Regions from separate parts of the Sporomusa rhizae genome, predicted to be linked through region 1. Evidence: riboswitches for the same ligand, from Rfam matches in the RefSeq annotation. Region 1 holds a riboswitch; each other region holds the start of a gene.
The links. A riboswitch is a leader RNA that binds a small molecule or an ion and turns the genes downstream of it on or off. The one in region 1 is predicted to bind cyclic di-GMP.

Region 1 (7,792 bases):
TAGTAGAAGGGGTAGGCAAAGTCTTGCTTTAGAGGTGGTTTGTTTTATGGTGAATTCGTGGAAAAGTTTTGCAGTAGGCGCTATGGCTATGTTTGTTTTTGTAGCGGTTTATATGTTTTTTACAGGGACGGATAAGAGCTCGGTTGTTCCTGTTACTCCTGAAATAGGCGTAACGGAAGCCGAAGACTTGTCTAGTAAAGTTACAATTACGCCATTGCCGTCATTGCGGATTGTCCGCGGAACAGAAGTACCGTTTAAGGGGAAAATAGAGTTGCGGCAGGCGATTGCCGGGCGCGCGGCCAAAGATATAGCGATAGTCAACTTCCAGGCAACCGGTGAACATGCCGATAAATCAGTAATTAAGATTGTATGGGACAATGGTGAGGTTGAAAAGGTTGTTCCCGGTACAAATAATAAACGATTTGCTCCGGAAAAGCGGGCTGTCGAAATAGTAGTAACAGGCTACAGCATGCATGAACGGCGGCTTTTTAAGGACAGCAGCCGGGACGGTATGCTGACATGGGAAATTCGTTACGAACCGGTGGATTAGTTTATTCCATATTTTTCTTTACATTTTGGAATTTTTGAGGCTATAATTAACCGTTATGAGATATTATAATCAAACTGCGATCAGACCGGCTGGTTATCTTGCGGGGTTAATTGTACTGGGAATTATATATGTGCATGAGTTCGGCGTTGAGCGGTTTAGACCGGAGACAATCCGGGATACGATTCTGTCATTCGGTTGCTGGGGACCGCTATTGTATGTGCTAGGTAATGCCGTTCGTCCGTTTTTCTTCTTTCCTGCTATTATTATGGGCGTTGCCGGCGGTTTGGCATTTGGTCCGCTGTGGGGAACAATATATCTCATCTTTGGTACATTGTTTGGTGCCGCTTTGTGTTTTGGGGCAGCCAGGCTGCTGGGACGCGAAAGACTCAAACGGTTTTGGCCTAAGTGGACACTGCTGGAACAACTGGATAGCCAGACTGAGCTACACGGGTTCAGGACGTTGTTAGTGCTGCGTCTAGCTCCTATCTTCCCGTGGGATGCGGTAAGTTTTCTTGCCGGGTTATCCAAGGTGAGTTTTTGGCCGTATTTTGCGGCGACCGTGATCGGTAGTATCCCTGGCGCGATTGCATTTTGTTATTTTGGCAATGCCTTGACGCAGTCTTTGGCAACGGCGGTGACAGTTGCCGCCATCATTATTATTTTGACTGTTGGATTGCAGGTGCTGAGCCGGAGCGTTGGACAGAAGAATTTATAAATAACTTCCCATGATTTAAAAAGTATAGAAAGCATGGTTAAATAGAAACAGCCTTGAACGTAAGCCAGATCGCCGGCAGGGAGTTCAAGGCTGTTTTTTTACTAAGCAAAAATTGGTTAGGCGAGAGAGATTATTAAGTACAGTTTTTTGACTTTCAGGTAACTAGTAAAAGGCTTTTATAACACAGATATGTAAAATTTATCTAACTTTTTGATTGACAGTTTCCATATCCTCCAAGTAAAATATAGGTAAAATAACTAAATGATGGTGGCATACCTGTCGAAAGGCAGGGACGCAAAGCCGTGGGTCTAACGGAAAATTTACCTATGACTGCCTGGTTGCTCTTACAATAATTTTGTGAGTGTAACCGGCTTTTTTTGTTTTATCAAACTGGTATGGTAACTATATTAAGTTAATATAGTTTAGAGAATTTAGCTATTTGGCAGTTCCAACAATGAGATTCGTGAAACGGGCAGTGGCCTGTCTTTTTGTTTATAAAGCTTACATAATACTTCTTCTTTTCATGAATTTCCAGAAAATAAATTTCCCAAGGATATATACAAGAAGTACCAATGTAGGTATAATTATGATCTGCAGCTAATTTTTATTTTTTAGTTTTTATTCTTAATGAAAGTTGAGAAAGGAGATAAATGCAATGAAAAAAAGGTCATTGTTTTTTGTATGTATGATTGTACTGGCAGTTATAGTACAATTCAGGTTTTTTAATGAACCTACGAATAATAAATTAACGGAGGCAAAAGTGAATCCGGATTCAACCTTAGTTAATAACCCTAAGCCCGAGGAAATACAAGGCTTTCAGTTCCTCCAAACAAAAATGCGGAGTTCGAAAGGTATAATAAGATATTTGGTTGAGTCCAAGTCGCCTGCCACATATGGTGTAAGTGAATCCATGGGTCAAGCTATGGAGTACACTGCTTTGCTTGGTGACGCCAAACTGTTTAACGAGTATGCTGCTACAACTGACAAATATTTTAGAGATCCTTCCGGTTACTATTATTGGAAGATTGATGTCATTAGCAAAAAGGGTGAAACTACCTCCGCTTTAGTTGATGATTTAAGAATCGCTAAGGCTTATTTTATTGCAAACGAAAAGAAACTTGGCAATTATGACAAGCAAATAGAAAAGCTGGCGGAAGACATCTACAAGTTCGATGTGGATACCCAAGGCTACCCTTGTGACTTTTATGATGGAACTGCTAAAAGTAGGGCAAATGAGGTTTCCTTGTTTTATCTGGATGTAGAAACTATGGAAAAATTAAGTAAAGTTAATGCGAATTGGTCTGTACCACATAAAAATGCCGTCAGCATTTTAAGTAATATGCCGGAAAATCAGCACGGTTTCTACCCGCAAACTTTTAAAATCGATACTAAACAATATATTTGGCCTTCTTCCATTAATATGGTTGAAAATTTATATACCGCAATCGATGTATATAAAGCTGGGAAAAGTACTAGTTCCTTTATAAGCTTTTTAAAAACACAAATAAAGCAAGGAAAGATATATAATCACTATAATTCTGACGGAACACCCGCCGATCAGGATGAGTCTACTGCTATATATGCATTAGCAGCACGGTTTTTGGTATTAAATAATGAATTTGAGGCAGGCGAATGGTGTTACCGCCAGACACTGGATCTTCAAATTAGTGACAAAAACGCCTTTGCGGGTGGTTTTGGCGAGCCGGAGACCGGGCTTGTTTATGCTTTTGATCAGTTAGAAGCACTTTTAATGTTGAGGACGGTGGAAATCAAGAATGATAGCCAATGATATGTTCATACGAAAGGATATTCTTTTCTTTAATATCATGCTGGTATTTATTTTGGCTGTTACTGCGATTATGTTGCTTTATGCGCCAAGTATGGGGTCTTTTAACTTGTTTATCCCCTTTGCCTGTATGCTGTTCAACATGAATCTTAGTTATACATTAGGCTTACAACGAGGTTTGATGGCAGCTATTGTCCTTACCTTTGCTTTCGGTAGTTATATTATCTATGAAACATCCATTGTTAACCGGATTGTTGAGGTTAATTTTGCTTATATATCCTGGCTGTTCTTTTTTCCACTCAGCAGCATATTGGCAGGCCAGCTATCGCTGGTTGTTTCTAGATATAGACAAGAGTTGGAGAATAAGAAGAATCTAGAGCAATTGGTAACGCTTGATGCTTCGACCGGTCTATATAATAGTCAGGGATTTTTCCGGAAACTGGATGAGGAATTTGTCCGTGCCAAGCGGTATAAAACCTGTTTCTCTATTTTGTTGATCAGAATATCGAATTTTGATGAACTGCGGCTAATATACGGGGAACTGGACTCTATAAAAATTTTACAATCGGTGGCTGAGAAGGTAGAAGCTCAGACGCGTTTCTCTGATATTAAAGCATTGATTAGTTCTGACATGCTCAGCATTGTACTTACTGAAACCAACGAAGACGGAGCTAGAGTTGTTATAGAAAAATTACATCAGGCGTTAGATCGTATCACAACAGAGATTAGGGGTACCAAGAAAGTTATTCGTATAAAACCGAGCATTGGGATCTCTAGTATTAGAGAGGGCGATGCGGATGTCCTGGAAGCCTATGAACGAGCTAAGGAAGAACTTAATTATGACAGGGGTTAATAAGAGAGCAATTATATTTTTTCTGCTTGCTGTATTCATCCTTGCTCTTTGTTCGCCAACAAGCAGTTATGGCAGTGCTCCAAGGGTAAAGACATATATTCTCTATGATAGCCCCAACCGCTTTGGTGACAGTTTTCCGCTGGTTAACGCCTTAATTGAACATTTGGGGCATTTCGACTTAGACTGTCAGCCGATGGCGCTGGAAGAATGGAAAGCAGGCGCACTGCAAGACGCAGAATTGGTTGTATATGTGGGGTTAAGAGATGTAATATTACCGCAGGGTTTATTGCAAGAAATAGCACATGCCCCGAAGATAATCTGGTTTGAAAAGAATATTGAGCAATTGGCAGCCTATTTACAGTGGCAAGATTTTAAATTAGAGGGAGTTTCCAACGGATGGTCGGTTATTAACTATAAGAAAGACATGTTCCTTAGTGATTGGATGAACGTGGTTATTACACAGCCAGGGCAATCCGCTCAGGTTTTTGCTACCGTAAAGGATGTAGTGAACAGTAAGCCGCTGGCATGGCAGCGCGGCAAGGTGTTTTATTCCGGATTTTTAGAGGTACATCCGAGTCATATGCTTACCTTGAGTGGATTGCTTCATCAATTTATCTCAAATCAGAACGATAGCCATTCACAGTCACACAAAGCGCTGTTACGCATCGAAGACGTCAGCCCGCTGGTTAACCCTGAAGCAGTTAGTGCGGTTATTGCGACTATTAAAAAATATAATATTCCATTTTCCATTGGAGTTATTCCGGTGGGAGTTACAGCAAATGACAATCGTAAATATTTACATGAATCTCCGAAATTGGTGAAAGTGCTTAAAGAAGCGCAGGACAATGGAGCCAGTATTATTATGCATGGCTATACACATCAAAATAAGTATTCACCCAAAACTGGGGAAGGTTATGAGTTTTGGAATGCACGTGATGATAAACCAATGGAGAACGATGAGGCCTTTACTCAAGAGCGGATGGAAGCCGGCATTGAAGAACTTGTTCGATGTGGGTTAATTCCTGTTGCCTTTGAGCCGCCGCATTATGCGATGAGTCATACTGGCTACCAAGTGTTATCCCGGTATTTCAATATTTTTTCCGGTCAAATTCAGATTTCCGATAAGAGTGACCAACTATCCTTGGCGCTTCCCTATTTGTCGACATCCACCTATTTAAATGGCATGATGGTCATACCGGAAAATATGGGTTACTACGATGGTAAGACGTTTTTAGTTGAACACATGTTGAAAAGTTCAGAGCAAATACTGGATATTCAGGATGGGTTTGCCTGCTTTTTTTATCATGGTTATCTGCCACCAGATAAACTGCCGTCCATTATTGAGGGTTTGAAAAAGCAAGGATATGAATTCTTTGATTTACGTCAGCTTCCGATCCAGGTTCAATCGCAGAATATAAAAATAACCGGACAGGATGGGCAATTAAAGGTTGAGGTAGATGCTAAACTGCAATCTTCCTGGGGGAATTCTGCTATATCTGACGGTTTTTTTGAAAAAGTGGGTTCTGTTCATATAATGCTGCTATTACTCATTTTGGCTGTATTTGGCGGTATCATTATTCACCTGAGGGCGAATGCCAATAAACATTACGAGGGATGACAAAACAATAGTCATGGGATATTGCGGAAATAGGGAGTGACGGCTGTTTGCAATTTGTAGATAACTTATTTATTGCCTCTCTTATTGCTACCTGGTTGATTCTTTTTTATCACGTAGCTTTAACCATCGGCGGTTACCGGCATTTTGTTAAGACTTTGACCTCAGCGGAGCCCGCTGTCGAACTTACAGAGTACCCTATGGTAACTGTACTGATTCCGGCGCATAACGAAGCCATGGTAATCGGCAGGACGGTGGATGCTATGGCACGGTTAATATATCCGAAAGACCGATTAGAAATTATTGTTGTTAATGATTGTTCCACAGACCGGACAGGAAAAATTTTGGCAGAGAAGTGTCAAAAATATTCTCAGTTAAAAGTAGTAACTCTCGCTCCCCCTCTCGGGGCTAAAGGTAAGTCTAATGCCCTAAATAACGGCCTTGCGGCGAGTAAGGGAGAATATATCGTAGTATATGACGCAGATAATACGCCGGAACGTCGCGCGGTTCTATACCTCGTGCATGCTATCTTGCAGGATGAGAAGCTTGGCGCTGTTGTCGGCAAATTTCGCACTCGTAATAAAGAGGCTAGCTTATTAACCCGGTTCATTAATGTAGAAACCCTGAGCTTCCAATGGTTATTGCAAGCCGGCCGGTGCCACTTCTTTGGATTGACTACGATTCCAGGTACAAACTTTATTATTCGCCGGTCTCTGCTGGATAGTATGGGTGGTTGGAATATCAATGCGTTAACGGAAGATACGGAACTTACCATCCGGATATATGACAGTGGGTATCGAATTTTTTGGTTACCGCACGCGGTCACCTGGGAACAAGAACCCGAAACCTTACGGGTTTGGTTAAAGCAGAGAACTCGCTGGGCACAGGGGAATATGTGGATTATCGGGCAATATATTTTAAAATTGTTTACGTTAAAAGATCTAAGAATTAGTGCCGATATCATTTATTTTACTTTTACGTACTTTGTATTTTTTGTTGCCATCATTGTATCAGATTTGATTTTTATTTTAGGCTCACTGGGGCTTACTCAACTGACGGTTACAGGCCCTTTCAATATTTTATGGTTGTTGGCGTATGCTCTTTTTATTGCGGAAACCTATATATCTCTTTCTCTGGAAAGAGGAGAAGGAAATGCAAAAAATCTGGCTCTAACCATGCTGATGTATTTTACTTATAGTCAACTTTGGATCATCCTGGTTTTCCGGGCGAGTTATCTTCTGCTCAAACGAAAGCTAACAAAGGATTCTAGTTTCCATTGGTATAAAACAGAGAGGAGTGCATTATAATGAGCAGAAGTGTGAAACAAAAGGCGGGTTCAGTGGTATTGCTGCTGTTAGTCCTGATTGTTTTTTCGTTTGTGCAAATTGGGCAGGCGGCGCCGTTACTGGCGTCTCCAGCAGATAGTTATACTCTGCGGTTATTTGATGAAAATACAGTTTTACGTAACCCTAATGATGGTGTTTCCGGTTATTTTGATATTTATTCAGGGAGTACCATTACGGAACCTGCCATGTTAGATCTTTGGTATTCGTATTCTCCGACTACCAAAGCGGAGCTTTCTTTTATTACCGTTTCAATAAACGGAGTTCCAGTTTCCAGCCGGCCCTTAGAACCAACAAACGCACCTATGATTAACTGGCAGGTGGCTCTGCCGGCCAATCAAATTAAAAGCGGGTTTAATGAAGTAAACGTTTCGGTTGTTCACCGTTCTATTGATGGATTGTGCCGGGATATTGATAATGAAGCCAACTGGTTTATTATTAGACCTGAAACCAGGATTAGTTTAAAAATAAACCGCAGCCCTTATCGCTTAGCTAATTATCCAAGTCCTTTTTTAGATGAATATCTTGCTTCGAAAGTAAATACTGCCTTTTATCTTCCCAGTGATTTCGACCCGGTAATGGTAGAATCTATCTTTAACGTAGCGACAGATTGGGGAACACGTGGCTTAGCCGGTATTCCGCAGCGACTGGAAGTGCGATTGGGAGAGCCCGGTCAGGTGCCTGCGAACGAGGTTGTGTTAGGATTGACTGGTAAATGGCAAGCCAATCAGAATTTCCCACCGAAGACGGCAGTGTTAACTCTGGATACTCTTCCTACCGGCTTTCACCGTCTTTTAATCACAGGCGATGATTCTACTAGTTTGGCAAAAGCGATGGATGCGCTAAGCAGACCTCAATTAGTAAAGTCATTCTATGGGCAGCAAATGGTCTTATCCACGAATTTGCCTATAGACAAGCAAGGCGCACGCA
Region 2 (7,792 bases), 2.6 Mb from region 1:
TCATTGCTCCGTTACTATAACGGGATAAGCCACTGCCCAGCCTAATAAACGGTGCTTTGGCATTAGCATACTGCCTGGCCATATCCTCTATTACCCTGGAAGAAATACCAGTTATTTCGCTTACTCTTTCTGGCGAATATTCCGGCAGAATAGTGCTCTTCAGTTCTTCATAACCTTGCACATGTTTCTCGATAAACTCCGCATCAATAAGGTTTTCCCGTGCTATAACGTGCATCATTCCCAACGCTAGGGCGCCATCTGTACCCGGTCGAACCACAATAAGCTGATCAGCAATTTGCGCTGTTGTCGTCTCGTAAGTATCAATGAGCCACACCTTAGCCCCTTGCTTCTTGGCTATATTTATATCATGCATAATATGAATATTGGTTGCCAAGGCATGAATGCCCCATAAAACAACTAAATCACTGTGATGAATTTCGTTAGTATGGGGAGCCATTGTTTTCCCCATTACTGCATTCCAGCCATACCCTTTAGCCGGCGAGCAAATAGTACGGTCCAGTTGCGAGGCACCCAAGCTGTAGAAAAAAGGGTGTCCGGCATTGCGCTGAACAAGCCCCATCGTGCCGGCATACGAGTAAGGCAGTATTGCTTCTGCACCATATTCAGCAATAATTTTATTCCATTTTGTTTTTATGCACTCAATGGCTTCCTGCCAGGAAATCGGCGTAAACTTACCGCTTCCTTTATCACCTGTTCTTAGTAATGGTGTTATGATTCGCTGGGGTGAATGAACAGATCTCTCATAATGAGCCATTTTCGGGCAAAGCGTCCCTCTGGTAAACGGATGCTCAGTATCCCCCTGGACTTTAACAGCTTTGCCATCATCTATATGAACAAGTAAACCGCATGTGTCAGGACAATCGAACGGACAAACAGAGCGCAAAACTTGCATACCATATTCCTCCTTATTGCAATTATAATAAAGGTTAGTTCTACTATTTTACCATTTTTCAATAAATATGTAATCCTATTATAAGAATTTGATCCAGCAATAAGCTAATTATTCCTTTATTTCTCTTACCAGAGAGTAGCAAAACCCGCTTCCTGCCTATCGGCATGAAAACGGGTTTTGCTACTTTTTGAGGTATGGCTTCCAAAGAAAGGCCTTTCTTTTATGCCACTAAGCCACTTCTTTTTTATCAAAAACGGGCCAAATTACTCGTTCGAGAAAGATGTCGTTACCTTATTCCTACCGTTCCGCTTACTTACATACAACAGTTCATCTGCTCTTTTAACCAGTGTTTCATCCGTATCGTTTAGTTCAGCCAGCGTAGCCCCAACCGATATGGTAACTCTAATGTCTTCAAGTCCCAGGTGAAATACTGACTGCTCAGTCATTGCGCGAACTCGCTCTGCAACTTTAACAAGTTCTTCTTTTACATGAGTATTTACAATTACAAAAAACTCCTCCCCTCCCCAACGAAAAGCAATTCCCCTATTACCGACACTGTTTTGAATCGTTTTGGCCACCATCTCAAGAATCTTATCGCCGGTGTCATGACCATATTGGTCATTAACACGCTTAAAATGGTCAATATCAGCAAATAGCACACCAAAGAACGGCCTACCCACTTTATTCATTTCATTCATTTTAGCTGATAATTCAATGTCAACACAACGCTTGTTTCCCAACCCTGTCAAAGAATCAATCAAAGAAAGTTCCTTAAATTGAGCTAATTGTTCTAGTAAATGTGACTTTCTAGAATTATCGCTAAATACCTCCACAGCTCCAATTATTTCATTCTGTTCATTACGAACCGGCGAAATTCGAACTAAAATAGGAATCCGATGTCCATTCTTATGCAGAAGATACAATTCTTCTTCTCTTGGGAAACCGTCTTTTAGCGTCTTAGCTAACGGACACAATTCTCCACGACAAAGTAAGCATCCCTCGCAATTAGTATGTTTGAGTATATTGTTATAACAATAGCAACCTACAACGTCTTTACTGGAATATCCCGTTAAACTTTCGGCGCTTGTATTCCAATAGATTATTTTTCTATCCTTATTGACAAAATACACACCATCATAAAGATAATCTAACAGTATCTTATAAAAAGAAAGTTCCATTCCGCTCACCTCTCTTTTTAATTTAATAAATTATGTTAATTCGTTATATGTTCCAGTTGAGCTCTGTTTTTAGACTTTTTTCATAAACATCTTTCTCTCTGATATATTATGTTATCTCACTGTTATTTGTTACATAATAACTATTGGGGAGAAAACAAAAGCAAGCCCTGTTCCCAAGGAACAGGGCTTGCCTGTATCGTCTTCCTTTTACTTATTATCTTGAAACCAATTTCCAAATTTGTGTTAACAAAAGCAGGTTTTACCACCCATAAACCTTATACTTTGAATTGGGCTATTACTGATCTGAGCTCTTCAGACATTTTAGCCAAAGCTTCACTAGAGGCGGCTATCTCTTCCATCGATGCAGACTGTTCTTCAGTGGAGGCCGAAACCGTCTGCGTAAATCCTGCTGTTTCTCTGCTTATTCTATCGATTTCCTTTATTGAAGAAACAATTTGCTCACTGCCGCCTGCCACCTGCTGAATCGCAGCAGAGATGTCATTCACTTGCTCAGATACCTGTTCAATCAAGTTCAATATTTCCCCAAAAGCCTTGCCTGCTTTATGAACTACTTCTGTACCGCGCTTAACTTCTGTCGTACCTTCAGACATCACCGCAACTGCCTGTTCAGTATCATTTTGTATTTCACCAATAAGTAATGCGATGTGTTTTGCCGCTTCCTGAGACTGCTCGGCAAGCTTACGAACTTCTTCGGCTACTACCGCAAACCCTCTCCCCTGTTCACCGGCACGGGCTGCCTCAATAGCGGCATTTAACGCCAGGAGATTTGTTTGGCCGGCAATGCCGGCGATTGTATCAACAATCTGACCGATCTCTTTGGAACGATCGCCGAGTTTAGCAACTACCTCGGCCGAACTTACTACTGTTTTTTCAATATTCGCCATTTGTTGGGTAGTATCTTCTATTGCCTTACCACCACTTTCGGCAGCAAGAGCAGTCTTTTCCGCAGTTGCAGCAACATTGCCGGAATGCGAGGCTACCTGTTGTATACTAGCAGACATTTTTTCAACAGCAACAGTGGTAACATCTACTGCTTGAAGCTGAGAAGAACTTCCTGCGGCCACTTCCGTTATAGATTCGGCTACCTGATTGACAGCTAGCGACGATTGTTCCGCACTTGCCGTAAGTTCCTCCGAAGATGCTGCAACTTGCTCTGCCGAAGTAGAGATTTGTCGAACCATGCCCCGCAGTTTTTCCGCCATAATATCGAAATGCAGCGCCATCGTCTCTAACTCATCTTTGTCTTCGCTACCACGTGTCTTGACCGTACCCGTAGCAACCACCTTGGAAGTTAAGTCACCCTCAGCTATCTTCTTAATAGCTTCATTCAGTCTTATAATTGGTTTCGTCAAACGTTTTGAAACCAGAATACCAAACCCACAAGTGGCAATAAGAATTAATCCTATTGTAATAAGTGAGGACCTAGTAAACGGCGTTAGTTTTACTAAAATTTCATCTTCCGGCACATTAATTCCTAAACTCCAGTGATTTCCAGGTATAGGAGCATAGGCAACATATCTCTTAATGCCGCTTTCCTCATAATTACTAATTCCATTTTCCGCGTTTATCATTTTATTCGTTATATTTTTCAACTCATTATTTGCATTCGGATCTGTTAGGACATTTGTCTGCATTACTTGTTCCTTATCCGGATGAATGATTGTTAATCCTTTTTCCTGGATTACATAAGCGTAACCACTTTGTGCAACCTTAATTTCATTTATTCGCTTAGTCAGTGTGTCAACCGTAACCGTTCCGCCTAATACACCCACAATCTGGTTATTTTTTCGGATTGGTGCAACTACAGATACTACCATATTACCATCTACTTTTGAAATAACAGGATCTGTGGTTGTTACCTCACCAGTAGAAATAACCTGTTTAAAGTATTCGCGGTCAGCAATGTTCGTTCTATCACCTGTTGTATGGATAGCTTGCCCTTTGGCATCCACAATCCAAAAACGTGAATAGATAGGATTACGTTTGACTTCTTCTCTTAAATAAGCGAGAGTCGCTTCGGTATTGCCGCTAACAACACTTTGATTAGTGGCCAATATCGAAACCTCAGCTTCGCGAGTTGCTATCCACATGCCAACTTCCCTTGCATAGGCATCTGCTCGATGGGTAATATCCTCCTCGGCATCTGACACCAGAATTCCTTTTGCATTATAAAAGTTACAGAGCCCTAAAATGCTTAACGTAATTAATAATCCAACCACTAAAACAGCAGTAACTTTTACCTGAATACTTTTTCCAATCCACTTAGACAAATTCATGCATTAATTCCTCCGTTCTGTGCTTGTTATCGTGTTCAGTTTTTCAAGCTAAGCATGTCTATTCAAACCCTATCAAAAAATAAAAAGAGCACCCGCCTAAGCAAGGTGCTACTATTTACAATTGACTAGCAACCTGGCAATCATAGACCAATTGTCCTTAGACCCATAGCTTTGCGCCCCAACTTTTCAGATGGTTTGCCAAATATCCATTTATTACTTTATTTTATACCATATGACAAATTTCGTCAATTAATAAAGTTATTTCCATTAATAAAGTTATAATGACAGCGCTATCCGTTTCCGTCTGAATTTCCGAAATCAGACTGGCAATATGTTTAGCAGCCTCTTGTAACTGCTCAGCCAGTTTACGAACTTCCTCTGCGAACAATAGTTAAAGACGGCACCACCTTTACGATGATGCCGTCTTTTTAATAGATTTACTTTGTCTTGCTCCTACAATACCCTTTACAACTTAAACCTAGCAACAATCATTTGTAATTCTCCAGCTAGTTTAGCTAATTCCCTGCTAGATTCGGTAACTTCCTCCATTTGCGCGAACTGCTCTTGGGTAGCGGCTGAAACATTCTGCGCTTGGCCGGCTGTGTCTTTAGTGATACTATCAATTTCATGGATTGAGCCTACAATTTGATCGCTTCCGCTAAGCATATCCTTGGCAGCTGCAGAAATTCCCCTGATCTGCTTCGAAACTTCATGAAATGCCTCGAAAACTTCAATAAAGGTTTTTCCGGCTCCAATTACGGCTTCAGTTCCACCCCTTACTTCCCCTGTCCCTTCTTTCATAGCTACTACGGCTTTATCTGTATTCTGCTGTATTTCATTAATAAGAGCACCTATTTGTTTTGCCGCTTCCTGAGACTGCTCGGCCAATTTGCGCACTTCCTCGGCTACTACCGCGAATCCTCTGCCCGCTTCCCCAGCGCGTGCGGCTTCGATAGCGGCATTTAATGCAAGTAAATTCGTCTGACCGGCAATTCCGTCAATGGCATCAACAATCTGGCCGATTTCTTTGGAGCGATCACCTAGCTTAATTACCACTTCCGAAGATCGGTTTACCGTATTCTCGATATGCTTCATCTGTTTGATCGCTTTTTCTAACATTTTGTTGCCTTGCTGCGCAGCTTCAGCTGACTCAGTCGAAGTTCCGGCGACAGTGTTCATGCTGGCTACAATTTGCTGAATACCTGCTGCCATCTGGCCAACTACCGTTGTTGTATCATTCACAGCCTTCAACTGCTTTTCAGTACCTTCCGCCACGTTACTGATAGAATTTGCTACCTGATTTACGGCTTGGGTCGACTGCTCAGCACTTGCGGTAAGTTCTTCGGAAGATGCAGCCAGCTGCTCACTGGTATTTGTAACCCGTTTTACTATTTCACGAATATTCCCCAAGAATTGATTAACATAATTTCCAAGCTCACCGATCTCGTCAGAACTATCAACCCTAATTTTCCGGGACAAATCTCCCCCTTTTTCCGACAGCTCTCGCAATTCATTAGTTAATTTATTAATTGGCCGAACAATTCGATTGGCCATCAGTAAGGAAACGATTACTAAAATCGAAATGGTTACAAGTATCCCACCATAAAAAAGATACCGGATATGGTTTAGCTTCGCTTGGTTAATTAACTCATATGTTGGTGTGAATACCGCTATAGACCAGTCATAGAGACCAACAGGAACAATGGATACACGGTAATTGGTCTCATTTACTTTGACCTCCACATTATCTCGCTTGCCGGTCTGCATCAGTTCACCCAGTCTCCGTAACTGCGGGTTTTCATCTTTAACCAGAATTCTATTCCATAAATCTTCTTTTACGGGCGAAGCTATAATCCGACCTTCCTGTCCATCGGCCCCTTTGCCCATAATAATAATATAGCCGTTTTGTCCGATTTTACTTTCGGCTAAAATACTTGATACGTACTCCATTGTTAGGAATCCGGCAAGAGTGCCTTTATATTGGCCGGCCTCCATAACCGGCACAGCCATGGGAAATACTTTGCGGCCTGTCGATTTCGAAATATTAGGCATACAAATCAAAGACTTACCATTCTTAGCCCCTTCGTAATAGTCCCGGCCTTTCAAACTAGCTGGTGGCACGGAATGTACCCCCATAGAGTGCACTATCTCAGCACCATTTATATCCGTAATAAGAATATGCGAATATACTGGAGCATCCTGTTTGGTTGAGGTCTTTACAATGTCCGCCAAATATTTGTCGGCCTGGGTTGGGTTCATCATCCTAACAATTTCGGTATTGGCTACTTGCTCTAGTATTCGTTTTTCATCTTCTAGCCTGTCCTTTATTCCACGGGCGATAACTTCTGTTTGCTGCCTGTGAGCTACAATCATCTCGTCTTCCAGGTTTTTTATAGTAGAACTGAGGAATAAGTACCCACCTGCCAACAATGTGACAGCTGTCAATCCAGCCATCGCCAATAGCAGCTTACTTTTAATTTTCATGTTCCCCTCCAGATAAATTATCCGCAGCAATTCTAACAATATTCTATATACCGACTACACTTTCCCCGATTATATAAACCCTTTCAAAAACAAGCTTTTCTACATACGTCTGGTGACACCGATAAGTCAGTTCGTGGATTTATTGAATTCTGAGTCTCTGCTACTTTGCCGAGGGTGTCGTGGAGCGGTTACTATTTGATTTTTCCCCATACAGTAAAGTGAGGCTATTTTTCCCGTAAAAATAGCCTCACTTCAGCAATAAATCCCTAGTCAAGCAAGCTTAAAACTCCTCTTCCCAACTAATAAAGGGATTAGGCATATCTACCATAGCATTGACCATGAGTTCCACTAACCCACTGTAAGTAATATTATATTTCTCCTTAAAGCCATAATGCTCCATGAGTCCGTCCCGAGCCGCACCTTTGCAATTGGAACAAGGAGCGCAATAATACTTAGGGATCGAAGGATCAAGGCAATCATGGAAAGCCGCCAATACCTGCCTGGCTTTTATTCGGCAGGCAACACTATTCCGCCATTCAGGAAAATTATGGGTGTTGGTAATCGCAAAGCCACTACCACCGCCACAGCAGTAATTATCCACGCCAGCGTTAGGCATCTCTCTGAATTGTCCGGGGGCTACAATATGCCGCAGAATATTGCGCTGCGGTGATACAATCCCCATGAGCCGAACAAGGTTACAGGGATCATGCAAAGTAACCGGAAAATTATTCTTAGCGGGATCAAATTTTATAATCCCCTGCGTGACGAAGGATTCCAACAACGGCAAACAAGATTCACGAGGAATAGCCAAGTCGCCGACACATAGCCGGTCAGCAATGGTTACCAAGGCTTTTGTGGCATGGCCGCATTCTCCTACAACAATCTTCTTCACGCCTAAGCGTTTGGCTGCCTGTATCTGG
Region 3 (7,792 bases), 2.7 Mb from region 1:
GTGGGCTAAAAAGCGAAGCACCGCTGTGTCCTATAGTAAAACTATGTAATGGGGATGGTGCTGCTGCGTTCAATGACGTTGGAAGCAGCCCAAACTCCCAGATTAAAAGCACCAAAGCCGCCAAGTACAGCTTCGAATTTTTCGGTCGTAAGATACTCTGGCTTACTAGTAACTGCACGAAATTGTATATATTTAAATAGCAGCAAAGTCTTTATTGAATTCCTCCTAAATTATGGTTTTTTCCTTTTAAAAAAGATGTTCATACCCATTAGATGGACAGTCGAAACAGATGTAAGCGGTACAGCAAGAGGCGTGTTAACTATAGAATCAAGCTTTTTAATCCGATTCTCCTGAGTGATTTCCATAGGGGAGTCGATTGGTACATGTACCTATTTATTTGAAGTTTACATTTTAGAGGATAAAAATGGGAAGTATAGAAGTTATTTGATAATGTAAAATTAATTCAAAATCATAGCAGGGTGATAGCGTGAATAATAGAGTTGAAGGCAAAGTATCCATAACTGCACAGGGAACGTGCCTGGGCCGGACAGTATCTTATTATGAGAAAGATATAAATTACAAAAGCAATGACTATATTGCTCCTATTCTCGTACCATCTTATCTTGGTTTATTAGCTAAATATGGATTTTCCCGAAAAATACTGAAAAAGCAATTTTTGAAAGCTCCGGGGAATTACGAATATCTTATTGCCAGGACAAAATTTATTGATAGTATTTTTGAAAATATTGATGACAGTATTGAACAGGTATTGATATTTGGAGCTGGCTTTGATTCCCGTGCTATTCGCTTTAAAAGTAAGTTAGCGAAGGCAACAGTATTTGAACTTGATGCTCCGGGAACACAACAAATTAAAATAGATAGATTCAGGGGCCAACACATTGAGTTTCCGGAAAATCTAAAATTTATTTCAATTGATTTCAATCACGAATCGTTATCTAAAAAGTTAGAAGAAACCGGCTTTGAAAAAAATAAAAAATGTCTTTTCTTACTAGAAGGATTAACGATGTATCTAAATCAAGAATCTATCGATAATACATTTAATCTAGTAGATAACTATTCGGGAGAAAATAGCCTAATTGTTTTTGATTATGTTTCTGCTTCGATGGTTAGTCGAGAGAAAACCTACAATGATCCCAAGATTAGACAGTACTATGAATTTCTTGCTAAAGTTGGTGAAAAACCCCGTTTTGCGATAGACGGACAGATTCAGGATTTTCTGGCAAACTATAATTTGCTTTTGCTAGATGAATTAGATTCGACTAGATTAGCAAAAAAATATTTCAATAAAGATGACTTTGGCCTAATAGCCCAAAAGTTTAGAATCGTAATGGCCAAGAAGTAACTGGGGTGGCTTTCAAAGTGGTGGTAGGGTGGTTAATTTTGATTGGGTAGATTGATTTTTTAATTGGATTTTGATAATAAAATCAAAGGTGGGAGCTTCTATGAAGGTATTAGGTTTAGTGGCGTCACCCAGAAAACTGGGGAATTCCGAGATATTAGCGAAAGAAATGTTGGCCTCCTTGCCGGATGAAGTGGAAAAAATGATGATCCGGCTCACTGATCTTGATATAAAACAGTGCAGCGCTTGTTACGCCTGCCTGCCGGAGGACAAGGACTGCGTCATTAAAGACGATCTGGGTTTCCTGCTGGAACAGATAAAGGCGGTTGATGCTGTTATCATTGCCACACCTTGTTACTTTTTAGGTACTCATACCACACTGAAACTTATCAGCGACAGGCTGATTTCCGTTTTGCAGCAAGCGAAAGAATTTGCCGGTAAGAAATGTGTCGTCGCGGTATCTTACGGAATTACAGGATGGGAAGGGTATGCCCGTGAGGCCGCAGTCAATCTTGCTCGCTTTTTTCATTTGGATGTAGTGGGGACAATGCTGGTCCATGCAGCAAGTCCGGGAGAAGTTGTAAAAACGGAAGTGCTCGATCAGGCGCGCCGTTTGGCGTCAGCGCTCGTAACCGGTGAACAGGAGGCAACCCGTTTGCCGGTTCATGCTTGCCAGTTGTGCGGTAACACACTGCTTAAGCTAATGCCTACCGGGGAAGTAAAATGTCCGATGTGCGGGGCAGATGGCAAAATCGAGGTAAATGAAAGAGAATTTACGGTTCAGTTTGCAATCCCCAGGCATAACCGATTTTCTCCTGAAGGTATGACTGAACATGGTAAAACTCTGGAGGCTATAAAAAATCAATACATAGCGGAACGCCATGAATTGAACAAACTAAGAAAACCTTACCAGCATTATAACTGGTGGATTAAGCCGGAATCAAATGAAAAAAACTGAAGCTCATTAGCAGCTTCAGTTTTTTTTACATAGTGTATGAAAGGGACTCACAGAGTTTTTCTGTTTCTTGAGTTGCTAGATCCTTGGCCGCAATGCCTCGGCCGTAAAGTGGGTTTCATAAGTAAGTATTCCGCTTAATAACAGCAGTGCCAAATAGGCAAATCCTATTTTCAGACGAAATGAAGAATCGGTTGCATAATATTCGTCATGGCGATGTTTCCAGAAGTCCCATGCCCGATGAATAGCTCCGAATAAGATCAGAATGAGAATGGGGCTGAAGCTGAACCACAAAAGTAACCCAATCAGAGGAATGCCAATGAGCCAGATGTAGGGAGATACCGCTCCGGCAATCCGACCGCCATCTAATGGCGACGCTGGGATAAGATTAAACAGTGTGAGAAAATAACCGGTAAAAGCTAAAGAAAATAGCAAGGGAGAATGTAACAGGTAGGCAGCCAGATGAAAGGCCACTGTGGCTAACAGGCCAAATAAGGGTCCGCCATAGGCAATGATGCTTTCAGTTGCCGCATCATTAGGCTGTTCCTTAATACCAATGAGTGCTCCCAAAAAAGGAATAAAAACAGGGGCCGTTACCGGAATGTTCTGTTGCCGGGCTGCAACCATATGTCCATACTCGTGAATCGCAATGAGCAAAACAAAACCAATTGCCCACCATAGCCCGTAAAACCAAGCATAAACACCAATAGTTGCCAGCATGGAGAGGGTGGTTATACCAAACTTACTAAACTTTAGAAGGAACACTAATCCTTTGAGAAATCCCAAAACAGTTTTCCATTTCATTAACACCAGTAGCGCGGCAAATACTCCGCCCAGCCCAAATCGCTTATACCAAGGTGGTCGCACTGGCGGTGGCGTGTTATCCAATTGTTCGTTCATTTCGTCTTCTCTATTCAAGGCAATACCTCAACTTAACATTATTAATTATTGACCATATCCTCAAAGCAACAGATGCATTCACCAATCCCCGCCGGAGCCACTTCTCAGCCTTTTGGGGAGTGATTTATAGACTAAGTCATAAGAATGATCGATTAATCCTCTTATTTCTTGTTCGGGAATACTTCCATCAAGTATCACTGTATTCCAATGGCGTTTATTCAAATGGTATCCCGGGGTAATGCTGGGATATTGTTTTCGCAGTATTTCTGAATAGTTTGGGTCGCATTTCAAGGCAAGATTGTCCTGACCGTCCCGGCGAGACAGTAGAGCGAACATTTTAGACGCAACTTTGATAACAATTACGTCGGGACCAAAAGGGTAATCTTCGACGGCGCCCGGTTTGGCTAAGCAATAAGAATATAAAGCTTTAGAATGCAAGGTTATGCTCCTTTCACAAAAAAACTTATAAGAAGTATTCTATCAGAATAAAAATATACCTTTATTTTGAAACAAGTTGACTAATTGCATACTATTTCTCATTAGATTATAATGATAGTAACACAGGAGGTGTTTGCATGTCCAAGAAAAAAGTAATCATTAAATGTGGAACCATTAACCCGAATACCCTTAAAGTTGCCGGTAAACCTAACCGGGCAATGACTCCAGAGGTTAAGTTGGCCCCCGTTTGGATCGACCGAAAAAATGACTATAGGCGTCATAAAGAAAAGCAAAAAATCCGCCGTTATTCCGATGAATATGGAAACGGCGGATTTTATTTATCTATAAATCCAAATTCTGATATTACTCATCAAAAACGGATTGATGAGTTTATCGCTTTGTGAATGGAAAATGGGTTCGAAAGCTGGAGAGCGTAGTACTTTCGTTTTACAAATGACTTTTTACGACATTTTTTTTATTTTTTGATGATAAAATATTAGTAGTAATTGAATACTTTGAGGCAAACCATCCGAAAGGATGGGACGCAAAGCCGTGGGTCTACAGATTCGTTAGTCTAAGATTGCCAGGTTGCATCATTTAAATCAATGATGAACCGAGCAATCTTTTTCATTTTAAAATGGAGAATAACGATAGAAATTGATTTTTTGTCAACTAATATTCTGCGTTAGTTGATAATAATTAGTTGTATGTATGAAAGGAAAGGAACGAAAAGTATGAATTCAGCAAAGCAAACTATCCTTATTGTTGATGATATACAATTTAATCGTCAATTTTTAAAAAATGTTCTTCAAGATGAATATAATGTAATTTGTGCAGACTCGGGGAAGATGGCTATAGAAATTGTTATGTCGCAACCAATTGATCTGGTTTTACTGGATATAATTATGCCTACTATGGATGGCTATGAAATTTGCCGGTGGATCAAGACAAATCCAGGCACCAAAGATATTCCAGTCATCTTTGTTTCTATAAAAGACGATCCTGAAGACCAAACTACTGGGTTTTCATTGGGAGCAATCGACTATATTACTAAGAATACTGATGCATCTATAATTAAAGCGCGTGTAAAAAATCACCTTGAGTTAAAGAAACAGCGGGACATGTTAATTCAAGAATCTATTAACGATTTTTTGACAGGTATACCTAATCGCAGGTATTTTGATGAAATTCTGGCAACAAAATGGCGACAGGCACTGCGTGATAATGAATATTTGTCCATTCAGTTAATTGATATAGACTTTTTTAAAAATTATAATGATTTTTATGGCCATATAGAAGGTGATCGGTGCCTTAAGTTAGTGGCCGATGCGTTAAAAAAATCGTTGCTACGACCACTTGATATAGTCGCTAGATATGGAGGAGAGGAATTTATAGTACTGCTGCCGCTAACGCCGCGCGACGGTGCGATAAAAGTCGCAAAGAGAATTCAGGAAAACATAAGTGCGTTAAACATTACCCATCAGCTCTCTTCAGTTAATGATTTTGTTACAGTCAGTATTGGCATAGCAACGATAAAGCCTGAAGAAAACCTTGATGCAACGATACTTATTAAACGAGCCGACTATGGGCTCTACAAGGCCAAAAACGAAGGTAGAAATCGATTTATTGCCATTGAATAATTACTATTATTTCCTTGTACTTGAGAAAGTCACCGCTTTAGCCAGCAGGCAAGAGCGATGGCTTTTTTTTCAAGGCATGGCGACGGAGTAATTCACTCGACAGTTTAAAAAGAGAGTGGTAAAATACTATTGAAACGTAACAAATACGTTTTGCTGCATATCAAACATCTCTTTATCGAACTACGACTTATTTATAATAATAAGGAATATAATAACGAAGATAAGTGAAAAAATTCACTCAATTTACGAGGGGTATAATTATGCTGAAATTGTCCATTTGTTTTGGGAGTGCCTGCCATTTACAAGGCGCTTATAGTGTTCTCAATGCGTTTAAAGCATTAATCGACAAATATGAAATTCAAAGTGAAATCGATCTTGAGGGAAACTTTTGTCAGGGACAGTGCACCGAAGGCGTGATTATTAAAATAAACGATGAAATTATTAAGAACGTATCCAAGGAAAAGGTATTTGAAATATTTAAGGACAAGGTGCTGGGAGGTGGACAATATTAACACTATCATAACTCGCAAGGTAAATTGTCAGGATTGTTTTCGTTGTGTGCGTGCATGTCCTGTTAAAGCAATTGGAATAGTTAAAGGGCAAGCCAGTGTTATTCCGGAAAGATGTATTCTTTGTGGCCGTTGTGTAGTGGAGTGTCCGCAGCAGGCGAAAGAAATTGATAGGCAAATAGAAAAACTGACGGCAGCTGTTGCAACCGGTAAACAAGTAATTATAAGCTTAGCCCCCTCGTATATAGCGGCTTTTCCTGAATACTCATTGGAAGACTTGACACACCGATTGATAAATGCAGGGGTTAGTGCGGTTGTAGAAACAGCTACGGCAGCTGACCAGGTTTCGAAGGCGTATGCTCGACATATTAAAGCCGATAATCCTGTCAATCATACTGTTATTTCCTCCTGTTGCCCGGTTATTGTAGATATTGTTGAAAGATATTATCCTAAATTAATCAACAATCTAGCGCCGGTTTTATCGCCAATGCTTACTCATGCCAAGCTTATTCGAAGGGAGTTTGGAGAAGACTGCTTTGTCATATTTGCCGGACCATGCATAGCGAAAATTGCTGAAGGCCGCTCGCTGTATTCTGAAGTGGACGCGGTTATCACTTTTGATCAGCTTAGAGAATGGCTAAATGAGCGTAACGATATGGTTTCGATAATAAATCCCCTAAAGCTTCAGGAATTACCGGAATCAACTTATGCAGGACGCTGTTTCCCTGTAGCTGGCGGGGTGCTTATGCCTTTTGGTTCGCAAGTTTCGGACGAGGATGTTATAGCAGTCGATGGAATAGAAAATTGTCTGGAAGTATTTGAAGGGTTAAGCAAGCTGGAGTTTTCTCCAAAATTCGTTGAGGCCATGGCTTGTGCTGGCGGGTGTATCAATGGTCCTGCTATGGGGACGCATCAATTAATGCAAACCAAAAGGAACAAGATAATGAACTACGCCAAGAATGCTTTGCCTAATACATGTCCCCAGGAAGATGACTTGGCGGCAAGTAATCTGGACTTATCACGAAATTATGCAGCAAAACCGATAAACGCCGTTATACCTGCGGAAGCTGAAATAAAAGAAATTCTCAAACAGATAGGAAAATTTTCTCCCAAGGACGAAAAAAATTGCGGCGCTTGCGGATACAATACTTGTCGCGATAAGGCAATTGCTGTTTTTCAGGGTATTGCCGAAATTAACATGTGCTTACCTTATATGCGTTCTAAAGCAGAATCATTTGCCAATATTATTGTAGAGAATTCATTAAATGCGATAATTGCTGTCAATGAAAAAATGATTATCAAAGAATTCAATCCGGCAGTTAAACGAATGTTTGGTATAGTACAAGAAATTTATAAGGGTATGAGTCTAACGGAATTGTTTGATTGCTCAGATTTTATGGTTGCCACGAAATTGGGGCATAAGATTGTTGGTAAACGGGTTGAGTACCCTGAATATGGTATTATTACCGAACAAATGATTATTCCAGTACCTAAGCATAGTTTGGTAATTGCTATCATTACTGATGTGACTGCTTTTGAAAAGAAACAGCAGGAACTGCGGCAGATGAAACTGGATACAATAGAAAAATCCACGGAAATCATTAATAAACAGATGCATGTGGCTCAAGAAATTGCCGGTTTATTAGGAGAGACTACTGCGGAAACAAAATCAGCCCTATTAGAACTAATTATGCTGATAAAAGGTAAGGAGGAATCGTAATGCAACGTCTTCATGCCGAAGTTGGTTTAGCGCAGTTGTCTAAAGTTGGTGAAGAATTGTGCGGAGACAATGTTGATATTGCCAGAACACCAGAAGCAACGATCATTGTAATGTCCGATGGGCTGGGCAGTGGTGTTAAAGCTAATATATTAGCGACTTTGACGACTAAAATTGCCACCGTAATGCTTAAACGCGGTATACCGCTGGAAGACGTCGTCAATACCATTGCCGAAACCTTACCGGTTTGTCGCCAGCGAAAGATTGCGTATT

Region 2: it holds a riboswitch for cyclic di-GMP, as region 1 does, so the genes downstream of both, SRRS_RS06910 (methyl-accepting chemotaxis protein) here and SRRS_RS22305 (hypothetical protein) in region 1, are expected to answer to the same signal.
Region 3: it holds a riboswitch for cyclic di-GMP, as region 1 does, so the genes downstream of both, SRRS_RS07070 (diguanylate cyclase) here and SRRS_RS22305 (hypothetical protein) in region 1, are expected to answer to the same signal.

Annotation. Positions count from the first base shown of each region.
Region 1 is NZ_CP156925.1:4,767,108-4,774,899, reverse strand. It holds gene SRRS_RS22315 (hypothetical protein) at 47-550, shown strand; gene SRRS_RS22310 (TVP38/TMEM64 family protein) at 606-1,265, shown strand; cyclic di-GMP riboswitch class I at 1,525-1,611, shown strand; gene SRRS_RS22305 (hypothetical protein) at 1,921-3,054, shown strand; gene SRRS_RS22300 (GGDEF domain-containing protein) at 3,041-3,904, shown strand; gene SRRS_RS22295 (DUF2334 domain-containing protein) at 3,891-5,522, shown strand; gene SRRS_RS22290 (glycosyltransferase) at 5,570-6,826, shown strand; gene SRRS_RS22285 (cellulose biosynthesis cyclic di-GMP-binding regulatory protein BcsB) at 6,826-7,792, shown strand, end outside.
Region 2 is NZ_CP156925.1:1,556,925-1,564,716, reverse strand. It holds gene SRRS_RS06920 (molybdopterin-dependent oxidoreductase) at 1-913, opposite strand, end outside; gene SRRS_RS06915 (diguanylate cyclase) at 1,177-2,091, opposite strand; gene SRRS_RS06910 (methyl-accepting chemotaxis protein) at 2,367-4,388, opposite strand; cyclic di-GMP riboswitch class I at 4,513-4,598, opposite strand; gene SRRS_RS06905 (hypothetical protein) at 4,612-4,776, opposite strand; gene SRRS_RS06900 (methyl-accepting chemotaxis protein) at 4,854-6,872, opposite strand; gene SRRS_RS06895 ((Fe-S)-binding protein) at 7,153-7,792, opposite strand, start outside.
Region 3 is NZ_CP156925.1:1,590,506-1,598,297, forward strand. It holds gene SRRS_RS07040 (hypothetical protein) at 42-206, opposite strand; gene SRRS_RS07045 (class I SAM-dependent methyltransferase) at 488-1,363, shown strand; gene SRRS_RS07050 (flavodoxin family protein) at 1,464-2,318, shown strand; gene SRRS_RS07055 (site-2 protease family protein) at 2,394-3,233, opposite strand; gene SRRS_RS07060 (MmcQ/YjbR family DNA-binding protein) at 3,294-3,653, opposite strand; gene SRRS_RS07065 (hypothetical protein) at 3,791-4,057, shown strand; cyclic di-GMP riboswitch class I at 4,163-4,249, shown strand; gene SRRS_RS07070 (diguanylate cyclase) at 4,388-5,293, shown strand; gene SRRS_RS07075 ((2Fe-2S) ferredoxin domain-containing protein) at 5,554-5,805, shown strand; gene SRRS_RS07080 ([Fe-Fe] hydrogenase large subunit C-terminal domain-containing protein) at 5,792-7,522, shown strand; gene SRRS_RS07085 (SpoIIE family protein phosphatase) at 7,522-7,792, shown strand, end outside.